3 regions of the Candidatus Accumulibacter cognatus genome follow, and region 1 is predicted to be linked to each of the others. Evidence: riboswitches for the same ligand, from Rfam matches in the RefSeq annotation. Region 1 holds a riboswitch; each other region holds the start of a gene.
What was found. Region 1 has a riboswitch for cyclic di-GMP ahead of AW06_RS05435 (type IV pilin protein). Riboswitches for the same ligand answer to the same signal wherever they lie in the genome.
Positions count from the first base shown of each region.

Region 1 (3,393 bases):
AGCCCGTGCCGTCGTCGTGGCCGTTTCATTAACGACTGTGGAAACGTTACAACCCATCACCGGACTCTTGGCCATGCCAAAGCCCATGCCCCCCTGCTTGACATCGCGCTCCAGGCGGAAAAACCCCACCGCCCCGGCAATCTGTGCATCGCTCCCGGCCGCGGTCGTCCGCTTCGTTTTGTCCCACGTCGACAGGACATGGAACATGGCGATGATGCCAATCAATCCGATCGCCACGCCGACCAGTACCTCGGTCAGGGTGAAGCCCCTGCCAAAACGCATCGGCGCAATCTCTTGCGCCAGAATGCGTCGCAGCGGGGAGTCAGTTGACATAGCTCACCAGGGTGTAGTGGCGCACCTTGTTATCCGAAGGTGTCTGCCAGCAAATCGTGATGCTGACCTGGTTATTGTTCGCAGGAACCACCTTGATTTGCTGTCTTCCCGCGGTGGAGCCGGGCAGCGGGGAAGGCTTGTCGGTAGGCATCAAGGTGGCGACCCAGTCAACAACCGCCGGCATGGTCGAAGCCGACCCGGTGAAAACGCAGTTGTCCCCATTGCTGAAGTGCTGGTAGTTGTTGAGGGAGCTTGCGCTCACCACGGACATGACTACTCCGTTGATGGTTTCCTGGGTCCGGTCGACTCCGGTCCAGATCTGGCTCAAGATTCGCTCGGCCAGATTCATCGCCTCGGTGCGATACTGTGCATCGGCCTGCACGTTGACTGCCGTGGCTCCCAGCGCCACCATCGACAGGATACCCAGAGAAAAGATCAGGATGCCGATCAGCGCCTCCAGCAACACGCTGCCGGCTTGAGAACGTTCAAGAGTCTTCATCATGGACATGCCCTCGTATCACCCGCTGCTTTTTGAGCTGCGGTCAGGCCGGGGTCGCACAGGCGAGCCCCGCCACCCGTGGTTATAAAAACATTCAGGCAGCGTATCGGGCCACCATCCGCATGGCAGGCCCCGGCAGCCGGGTTGGTGAAGGTGTACACCGCGGTAGACGCCAGGGTGGTTCCACCGAACGGAGTGAACACGAGATCATGCCCACCGCTACTGTCGTTCACGCTGCTGGCGATCACGATCGAAGCTGGCGTCTCGGCGGGAAGGAACGGCGCGGAATTGCTGTTCAGGCGAATGGCTTCGCTGCGGGCCCTCTGCAGATCGGCAAGGACCGTTTCCGCAGCCGTCCGCAGACGGACATTTCCCATATAGGTACTGAGAGCCGGCACGCCAAACGCCAGGAGAACGCTCAGGATGGTAATGACCACCAGAACTTCTACCATGGTGAATCCACGCGAACGGCCCAACATCGCTCAACACCCCCCGGCTTTATTCAGCGCAAAGCAGGTATTCGGACTCGGGAGAGTCCAGCCACTCGGCAAGGCAACCGTGCTTTTGCCAGCCGCTGTAATCCGGTATTGGAAGCCCGCCATGCTGCTCTTCCCGGTGGCATCCACCTGATAAGCCGCTGCGCCGAGACCGGAGCACGTAAACGTGAAATTGCTGGTATTGGCCGGCAAGGGTGCCACCGTGCCGGCCACACAGGCCCCAACATAGGTTCGCTCATCGAGGAAATGCTGTTGCATCCTGACCTCCATACTGGCGAGCGCACCAACCGCCTCGGTAATGCGCCCCTTGGTCAGATAATCGATGTAATTTGGAACGGCAATCGCCGCAAGAATGCTGATCATCACGATGACGACCATCACCTCGATCAGGGTGAATCCGGAATTCGCTTTCATATTGTTGGCCAGAGCTGCTTAAATGGTAAGCATGAGGGCAAGCTGCCGAAGGGTATGCTTGAATCAACGGCACGCAAGCCGCCCAACTTGAGGGTGGAAACCTTGCAAATTGTGGCGTGGATGGCGGCGAGCCCACCGACTTCACCCAGTCGCCCCAGCAACCGGGCCACGTGTGTCCGCACTTCAACAGGCTGCTGGAAACAATCAGGACCGGCAATCGAGCGATTGCCACAGAGGGAGCTGCTTACCTTGTCGAATCGAAATGCCATCGCTGGTTTTCCTTGTCGCTAGCGCAAAAAAGACGCACGGTGTAGCCGCAAAAACTGCGGGCTGGCACAAGGTCAACCGTTGGGCAGGGATGAAACTAGTTGGAGATCCGACGGGCTGGTGGTGAATCGACTGCGACCAAGACTGGGGAATTTGTCCGGAAGCTGTCTCCGTTAGCCTGGCGGCCCCGCCATCCTGGGAAACATGCTGTTTCCGTTAGATCGGTGACTTTGCGTCCCCGCCTTTCGACGGGTTTGCCTTTTTCAGTGAGACTATGGGACTTAGCATACACTTCAAATTTCAATAATTCAAGCCTGTTTCTGATTTCGGTGGAATGCCGCTCCAGCTGGCCAGCAGCTACGAGCGCAGTTTGCCAAGCGCCTCGCGCAACGGTTTGATTCCTGGGTGGTGCCGGAGTGGGCGGAACTCGTCGGCGATCAGCCCTTGAGCGATGTGCTGTCCAAGCTTGCGATAGCTTTCGAACTGCGATTCGTCGAACCACTGATCGAGCGTCGACACGTGCGGAAAATCCTGGTGCTGGGATTTGTACTGCAACAGGTCGACCGATTCATCGTCAGTCAGCGACGGCTTGATGTAATACAGCAGGCCTTCGGCGGCCGGGCGCTCCTCGGTCTCCGGGTAGTGGATCAGACCGATCGCAGAGTGACAGGCTGACACGCTGCTGGCATCGGGAATGATGCTGCGAGGGTCGATGTCGATCTCGACTCCGAAGTCTGTTCGACACTTGCGGACCGCGTTGCCGAGATCCTCGAAGGTATAGTCGCCGTCCTGAGAGGCGTCGGAGGCGATGATTACCCGACAGCGCCGCCGGACGAGTTCATAGAGTCCGAGGTTCTCGAAATGGCCACCGTCGCTGAGGTAGACCAGATCCTTGCGGTCGGAGGACAGACCAAGCAACTCGAGAAGCAGCATTCGGCCGCTAAAGCTTCGGGAGTCTTTGCACCAGCATATCGGCTTGCGCGGATTCGGCAGCCACCAGCCCAGCCGGGCGTTGAAGACGGTCATCAGGAAAGCGGTGGCGGCATTGGTATGGTAGCCCCAGTTGGGGCTCGCCGCCGCGCCGGAAATCGTAATGGCCATCGCCAGTGGCAGACGTTCTTTCCTGCCGACAGCCTTGACGGCGAAATCGTCGGTCTTCTGGAAAGCGTCGATGCCGCGTTCGCCGAACGCCAGTCGGTAGCCACAGTGGAGTGGGCTGAAAAGGAACGATGCCGCCTTGCGTTCCTGCCAGCCCAGGCGGTCGGTGGCCCCTGCGACCGGATCGTGAGTGATGTTGAGTGCACAGTTGATCAGCGGATAAGGCCGCACCCCGGCCAAGTCACAGAGCAATGGCGAATCCTTGTCGGTCATGCCGGTGTACAG
Region 1 covers NZ_JDST02000024.1:22,010-25,402, forward strand. Annotated here, with positions in the region: gene AW06_RS05420 (PilW family protein) at 1-333, opposite strand, end outside; gene AW06_RS19950 (hypothetical protein) at 323-835, opposite strand; gene AW06_RS19955 (prepilin-type N-terminal cleavage/methylation domain-containing protein) at 832-1,311, opposite strand; gene AW06_RS05435 (type IV pilin protein) at 1,315-1,743, opposite strand; cyclic di-GMP riboswitch class I at 2,188-2,279, opposite strand; gene AW06_RS19960 (patatin-like phospholipase family protein) at 2,368-3,393, opposite strand, start outside.

Region 2 (3,393 bases), on a different contig from region 1:
TGATTCGAATTCTTTGGTCGTGGGCATGCGGCCATGATGAGCGGCATGGTGGTTTACGAAAGCAGATGCTTCCTCAACCAATGCAGTGTGATGAAGACGCCGCATGATTGGAGGAGACTCTGTATTGAGCGCGATATACGTTCCGAAAATGAAAGCCAATAGGCTTGTGACAAGCAATAGTGCCGAAAATAGCCCGCGCAACACCATGATGAGTGCTAATGACGAATGAAAGGGACTTCCCCGTGCCGAGCGGAACGGGCGGCAAAAGCCCGTAGACCGTAGGTTGGGCTGAGGTACGAAGCCCAACGATCCAGGGTAACCATCTTGGCTGTTGGGCTTCGTACCTCAGCCCAACCTACTCCACTTGAATGGCAGCCCCCGAGCATTCTGATTCCGGCTGTCGGATTTTTAAACTCCGTGCAATGTTCTCTTCCCGCCCCTACCGGGGCTTTCAGCACGATCGGCTCGCTCCTGGATGCCATGCGGTCCATTGTCGCAAACCATTCATCGATGCGCTGGATCTTGAGTTGCTCGCGCAACCAACGTTCCAGTTGGGTCGACGACAGCAGCCCAGCGCGCTGGGCTTCCTGTGAAAGTTGGTCGGGTAATGTGATCTGAACCGTGGTCATGTGCTTTTTCCGTGGTAGATGTTCGGCAGCGAGAGCAGGCAGCGAGGTCTTGAAATAACGCATTGATAAAATTTCATGATCCCCCCGTCTTCCTTCGTCAGGCGGAACCGCTGACGAGTTGCAGGGTGGTTTGAGATGCGGTATTCCCCAGTTTCGATTCACTGTCATTCCATCCGGGCTACGGGCTACTCTCGCTGATCGAAGACTTCGTTCAACGATTCGGCATCCAGTACCCTGATCGCCCAGATTTCCAATTGATCGATGCTTGCGCTGGTCAGTCGGTCGCGGACAGCGTCAGGCAGGGGACCAAACCGGCGCGAGAGTTGGCGCTGCAGCAGGGCGACTTCGCCCTGCTGCAGCCCCTGCTGCAGTCCCTGCTGTCGTCCTTTTTCAATTCCAAAGCGTTCGGCAGAAGTGATGTAGGGCATGGTGACGTTCCTTTCCCGTGTGTAGACTTCTTGCAGAAGTCGTTGCTCCAATTCGTTCGGCAATCGCATCAGCCAGTCGATGACGCCGAACAGATCGATGATGCGCTGCTTGTCCCAGTGGCGTTCGTAGAGCAGCTTGGCCAGTTGCCATTTTGCCGCGTACCGCTGTTCCAGGTCACCCCCTCGTTCTGCGGGTGAACAGGTGCGCAGCAGTGACCAGGGCGAAGGGATTGGGATCTTCCAGCAAGGCTTCGATCTGGCGGGCGTAGTCCAGGATCTGGACCGTTGGGAAGTGGATGCCGACCTCGCGGCCGTACAGTTGGTAGCCGTAGTGGGTGGGTTTCCAGCTTTCGCGGTCATCGGCCAGCACGGCCAGGCTGGCGACCGGGCGACGATAGCGGTCGTAGAGCCGGTAGTTGTAGGTGAACAGGCGCTCGGGGAAGGTGGCATCGTGTTGGCCCTGGACGAATGGGCTTGTTGAGCAAGTAATTACCTGCGTGCGTGCGTGAGAATTTTCACGGCAGGTTTGCGGTCCAGACATATAATGGCTTCACGAGACAAATGGCAAACGGGGTGAAAGCTCCGGACGCAAAGCTGCAGACCCTAACCTGGAATGACAGGAGGGTGGCTGGGTTACCTCGCTCCAGGCACATTCGTGCGGGTACTTGGTTTCCTTCCCACAGCTGAAACATGGCTCTCGTAAGAGAGGGCAGCAACGGCCTTGTTGAATTGATGCCGACTGTATGGCGCAACAACACTGACCACTTCTGATGCCATGTATGGTATGCGTTGAGAGTCTGAGGAAACCATGAAAACCTATATCGCGACGATCGAAACTCCTGGCGGAACCGAGACCATGAAACTGGCGGCGGCGAATATCCAGGAAGCCTACGGACAGGTGGCAGAACGTAGTCTGTCGGCTGCGGGCGCGTCGTATCATTACTCGATCAAGGAAGCATCGCCCGTTGCCTCGCCCCAGTTTTTCGACGGGTTTGCCAACGCCAGCTTCGCTCTCATGGCCTGCATGATTCTTTTCATCGTTTTCGACCACATGCTGCGCAAGTGGCTCAGGAGCTGATGCTGAATCAAGAGAGCCTGCATACGAACACTGCGGTTCTCTGATCGAATGGATTGGCGAGCGGTGAAGGGGTCGCAGCAGTACGTTCAGCGGTCGCTGGGTACCAATGCTCGCCTTTCGTCAGGGGATGTCGTCGGTTTCAGATCGAGGCATTCTCAGCAGCCTGCCTCTGTGCTGCAGTAGAATGCCATCGATGAACGACGAATTTTTCATGCGCGAGGCGATTTCCCTGGCGCGAGCCGCCGAATGCCTCGGCGAAGTCCCGGTTGGCGCGCTGGTGGTTCGTGATGGGGTGATCGTCGGACGCGGTTTCAATTCGCCGATCGGCGAAAACGATCCAACGGCGCACGCCGAAATCGCCGCCCTGCGCGACGCCGCGCGCAATCTGCACAACTACCGTTTGCCCGGCTGCGAGCTGTTCGTGACGCTTGAACCTTGCGCGATGTGTGGCGGCGCGGTGCTGCAGGCACGCATTGCCCGGCTGATCTACGGTGCGCGCGATCCCAAGACCGGTGTGCATGGCAGTGTCGTCGACCTCTTTGCAGTACCGCGCCTCAACCATCACACAGCGGTCGTCGGCGGCGTCCTGGCCGACGAATGCGGGCAGTTGCTGTCCGGGTTTTTTGCAGCACGGCGTAGCCGCGAGTGAGCATGCACATCGAGATCTCCATCAGAAGACAGACGTTGACCCTCTCCGACGACTCCGGACAGGTGCTGCGTTGCTATCCGGTGTCCACCGCAAAAAATGGTCCGGGGGAAGTGTCGGGCAGTTTCTGCACGCCGCGCGGCAGGCACCTGATCCGCGCCAAGATTGGTACCGGCGAAGCTGTGAACACCGTTTTTTCCGCCCGCCGGCCGACTGGCGAGATCTATGGCAAGGAACTTGCCGAACGATTTCCGCAGCGAGACTGGATTCTCACGCGCATCCTCTGGTTATCCGGATGCGAACCCGGTCGAAATCGGTTGGGCCGGGTCGATACCATGCGCCGTTACGTCTATATCCACGGCAGCCCGGATACGACGCCGATGGGCTGCCCCGGATCGATCGGCTGCATTCGCATGCGCAACGCCGACATTGTCGAACTGTTCGATCTGGTGCCGCCCTACACGCCGGTCGATATCCTAGAGGACTGAAAGCGCTCGCAGACCTCGCCGGTGACCCGGGCGTCGACATCGAAACTTCGCTCGATCAGCGTGGTCTGCCCGTCGCGGTGCCTGCTGAGCAGCGTCGAGGCGCGCGTGCCGTAGTTTTCGGAGC
Region 2 covers NZ_JDST02000051.1:2,880-6,272, forward strand. Annotated here, with positions in the region: gene AW06_RS09965 (hypothetical protein) at 216-692, opposite strand; gene AW06_RS09970 (DUF4351 domain-containing protein) at 815-1,057, opposite strand; gene AW06_RS20350 (hypothetical protein) at 1,233-1,598, opposite strand; cyclic di-GMP riboswitch class I at 1,611-1,698, shown strand; gene AW06_RS09975 (hypothetical protein) at 1,866-2,135, shown strand; gene tadA (tRNA adenosine(34) deaminase TadA) at 2,329-2,784, shown strand; gene AW06_RS09985 (L,D-transpeptidase) at 2,787-3,269, shown strand; gene AW06_RS09990 (NRDE family protein) at 3,239-3,393, opposite strand, start outside.
Region 2: another riboswitch for cyclic di-GMP. It lies ahead of AW06_RS09975 (hypothetical protein); the one in region 1 lies ahead of AW06_RS05435 (type IV pilin protein).

Region 3 (3,393 bases), on a different contig from region 1:
GGTCACAGAGAACTGATTGCTGCGCAGATCGATATTGAGAAAGCCGCAGACCGACGCCAGCAGGTATTCGCCGTCCTTTTCCCGGATGACATGGGTGCCGGGACCGGCCAGCGTCTGCAGATCGAAATCCTTGGGCAGTGATGCCGGCAGCGCAATGCCAGTAATGTCGCGCCCATCCATCCCAGCCTGGCGCGGGATTTTTTTCACCAGACGCAGGCCGGCAGCGACCTGTGGGTAACGCGTTTCGAACTGTCGCAGATCGACCCGATCACCAAACAGCCGCCGCGGTGCGTTATTGCGGTGCAGCCCAGGGGCCAACTCGACGATTTCGGCATCCTTGCCGGGGACGTATGGCCGGTTGAGAGCGACCACCCGCTGTTCCGGTTTGTCGAGTTCGATGCCTTCACACACGGCTGCGACGTCGATGCCGAAACGCACTCCCTTGGCCCACGCCGCGGCGATGAATTCATCGATGTCGAGGTAGATGCGTGTCTCGGACGACTGCTGCCCCTTGGCAGAATGCGCAGGGTGATTGCCCTGATCGATCAGGGCCAGATCACCCTCCGCGTCGCAATACAGCGGTTCGAACAGATAGGACGCTTCGCCAGGGGTTATCTTGCAGGGCTTGTAGAGCGCCTGGCGCTCTGCCCGGAAAGCTGTGATGTCGGCAGCCAGGAAAATTTCCTCGTCGGCATCGTCGTGACGACCGATAAGATCGTCATAAAGCAGGGCCAGGAACTGTGGGTAATCCAGTCCCCGAAAGTACAGGCCTGAGGCGACCACGCGGTTAACGAAATCAGCAAAAGCCGTCGCCGATTCGAGTCGCGCGCGCCGGACGTACAAGCCGTTATCATGCTGAACGACAAATCCCGAGAGTGCGATCTGTCCTTCCTCAAGGTCGGCCAGGTTGCCGATGGCACTTTGCGGTAATGGTGGCATGACGGCACTCGCATCCAGGTTGGTGATTGAGACCCCCAGTTCTTGCGCCAGAAGCGTAACAGAAACTGTTGGCTGCGGCACCTTGTCTGATGAGTTTGTTGCCTGACAGTTCCCTGGCATTCGTTGCCCGTCAGCCTTTGGACGGCCGATGCGTTGGTCTGCGCTGCGTTTTGGTCTATCGATATATAATGACTGATGAGTACCAGGGAAGTGTGCCAAAATACATATAGTTTGCTTGTTGGTTCATGTATGTTCACATGAGTTGAATGGCAAACGGGACGAAAGTCCCGGACGCAAAGCTGCAGGCCCTAACCTGAAGTCCGGGAGGGTGGCTGGGTTGCCCTATGCCGGAACGCCTGTTCCGGCATCTGCTCCGATCCGCCGTTGCCTAGTGCTTAAATCACTCACGGGAGGATCTCATGCAAGAACGGGAGGATCTCATGCAAGACCGATCATCAAAGATGCTTCCTGTCGGCCCTGCCCCGCTGTTTATTGCCGCCGTTGCCGGCGGTCTGCTGGTCTGGAAGAGTGAGATGCCGCTGGCCGTCGCTCTTGTGTGGACACTGGCTCTGCTGGTGCTTGCCGCGGGCGCCTCTTATTGGGAGCGTCGTGCGATCCGGATCGCTGTCGACCAGTCTGCCGCCAAACACGTCCGGACCGAGGCGGCGCAGCCGGCCATCACCCCCTATACGAAGAGCCTGCATCAGGTGGCTGCCGCTTCACTGGTACGCTGGGCCGAGCATATCGCGATCGCACGCCGACAAACCGAGAACGCGGGCAACGCATTGACCAGTGACTTCGCGGCCATTCTGAACCAGTTGGGCGTCATGCTCGATACCCGCGACCGTGAAGCAGCGGCTGGCGTGGTCGCGGTGATCGAACGGGCACGTAGCGAATTGGCTTCGATGCTTGACCGTCTCAAGGACGCTTTCGACGCCCAGAAGCCGATGCTCCGTGAATTCGAGAACCTGGCGGAAGTGAGCGCCGATCTCAAGCGCATGGCCAGCGGAGTTGCCGAGATCGCCAAACAGACCAATCTGCTGGCGCTCAACGCGGCGATCGAAGCAGCGCGGGCCGGTGAGACCGGGCGTGGTTTTGCCGTCGTTGCCGATGAGGTGCGCAAGCTCTCGGACCAGTCGGGATCGCTTGCCAAGCAGATCGGGGATAAGGTCGAGACGGTCAACGCGGCGACCGGGTCAGCGCTGCTTTCCGCCGGCCAAATGTCACGCCAGAACGAGTCACTGATGGCCAGTTCGGACGCGACCATGGTCGCCGTACTGGAACGATTCCGCAGCGTCGTGCAAGGACTCAGCGATTCGTCGCAGCACATGGCAGAAGGCAGTCAGAGCGTCCGCGAAAAGGTCGAAGCGGTACTCGTGCATCTGCAATTCCAGGATCGTATGAGCCAGATTCTGAGCGCGGTTTGCCAGGATATCGAGCGTCTTCTGGCGCGCACACGTGCGGAAGAGGCACGCATCGCATGCGGCCAGACACCGGAACCTTTCGACGTGCAGAAATGGGTTGCTGAACTCGAACAAACCTATACCACGCTCGAACAGCACGACACGCGACACCCGGCTGCACAGGGACAGGTGGCGGCGAGTGAAATCACCTTTTTCTAACCTGGACAATGGGAGATCGACATGGGCAAGACCATCCTGGTCGTCGACGATTCCGCTTCGATGCGGCAGGTCGTCAGCATGGCGCTCAAGGGCGGCGGTTTTGAGGTGATCGAGGCCTGCGATGGCAAGGACGCGCTGGCCAAACTGATGGGGCAGAAGGTGCATCTGGTGATCAGCGATGTCAATATGCCCAACATGGATGGCATCACCTTTGTCCGGGAAATGAAAAAGAACGCCGCCTATCGCTTCGTTCCGGTGATCATGTTGACCACTGAAGGCAATGAGGAGAAGAAGAAGGCCGGCCAGGAGGCCGGTGCCAAGGCCTGGGTGGTCAAGCCTTTCCAGCCTCAGCAGATGCTGGCGGCGGTTTCCAGACTGTTGATGATGTGAAGTGGCGATGAGCCTGGTTATCGAGCGCAGCGGGAAAACGGCACGGCTGACTCTGGACGGAGAACTGACCATCTATGAAGTCGCCGGAATCAAGGCCGAACTGGCGGAGGTCATGCACGGTATCGACGAAATCGAGATCGATCTGGGCGGCATTGCCGAGATCGATACGGCCGGTCTGCAACTGATGCTGATCGCCAAACGCAATCCGGGCAAGCACGTGCGCTTCGTCAATCATCCGCCGTGCGTTCTGCGCCTGATCGATCTGGCCAATCTCGGCGGCATGCTGGGTGATCCCCTGTTCATTTCGGCGACGGAATCGGCGAGGAACATGCCATGAACGACGCCGCCAAAGACCTCGCGCAGGCACTCGGAACCTTCATGGAAGAGGCCAGGGAACTCCTCGCCGAGATGGAGGCAATCCTGCTGCGTGCAGAGGACGGCA
Region 3 covers NZ_JDST02000071.1:21,381-24,773, forward strand. Annotated here, with positions in the region: gene AW06_RS13700 (flagellar assembly protein A) at 1-939, opposite strand, end outside; cyclic di-GMP riboswitch class I at 1,198-1,284, shown strand; gene AW06_RS13705 (methyl-accepting chemotaxis protein) at 1,401-2,561, shown strand; gene AW06_RS13710 (response regulator) at 2,583-2,951, shown strand; gene AW06_RS13715 (STAS domain-containing protein) at 2,959-3,288, shown strand; gene AW06_RS13720 (chemotaxis protein CheA) at 3,285-3,393, shown strand, end outside.
Region 3: another riboswitch for cyclic di-GMP. It lies ahead of AW06_RS13705 (methyl-accepting chemotaxis protein); the one in region 1 lies ahead of AW06_RS05435 (type IV pilin protein).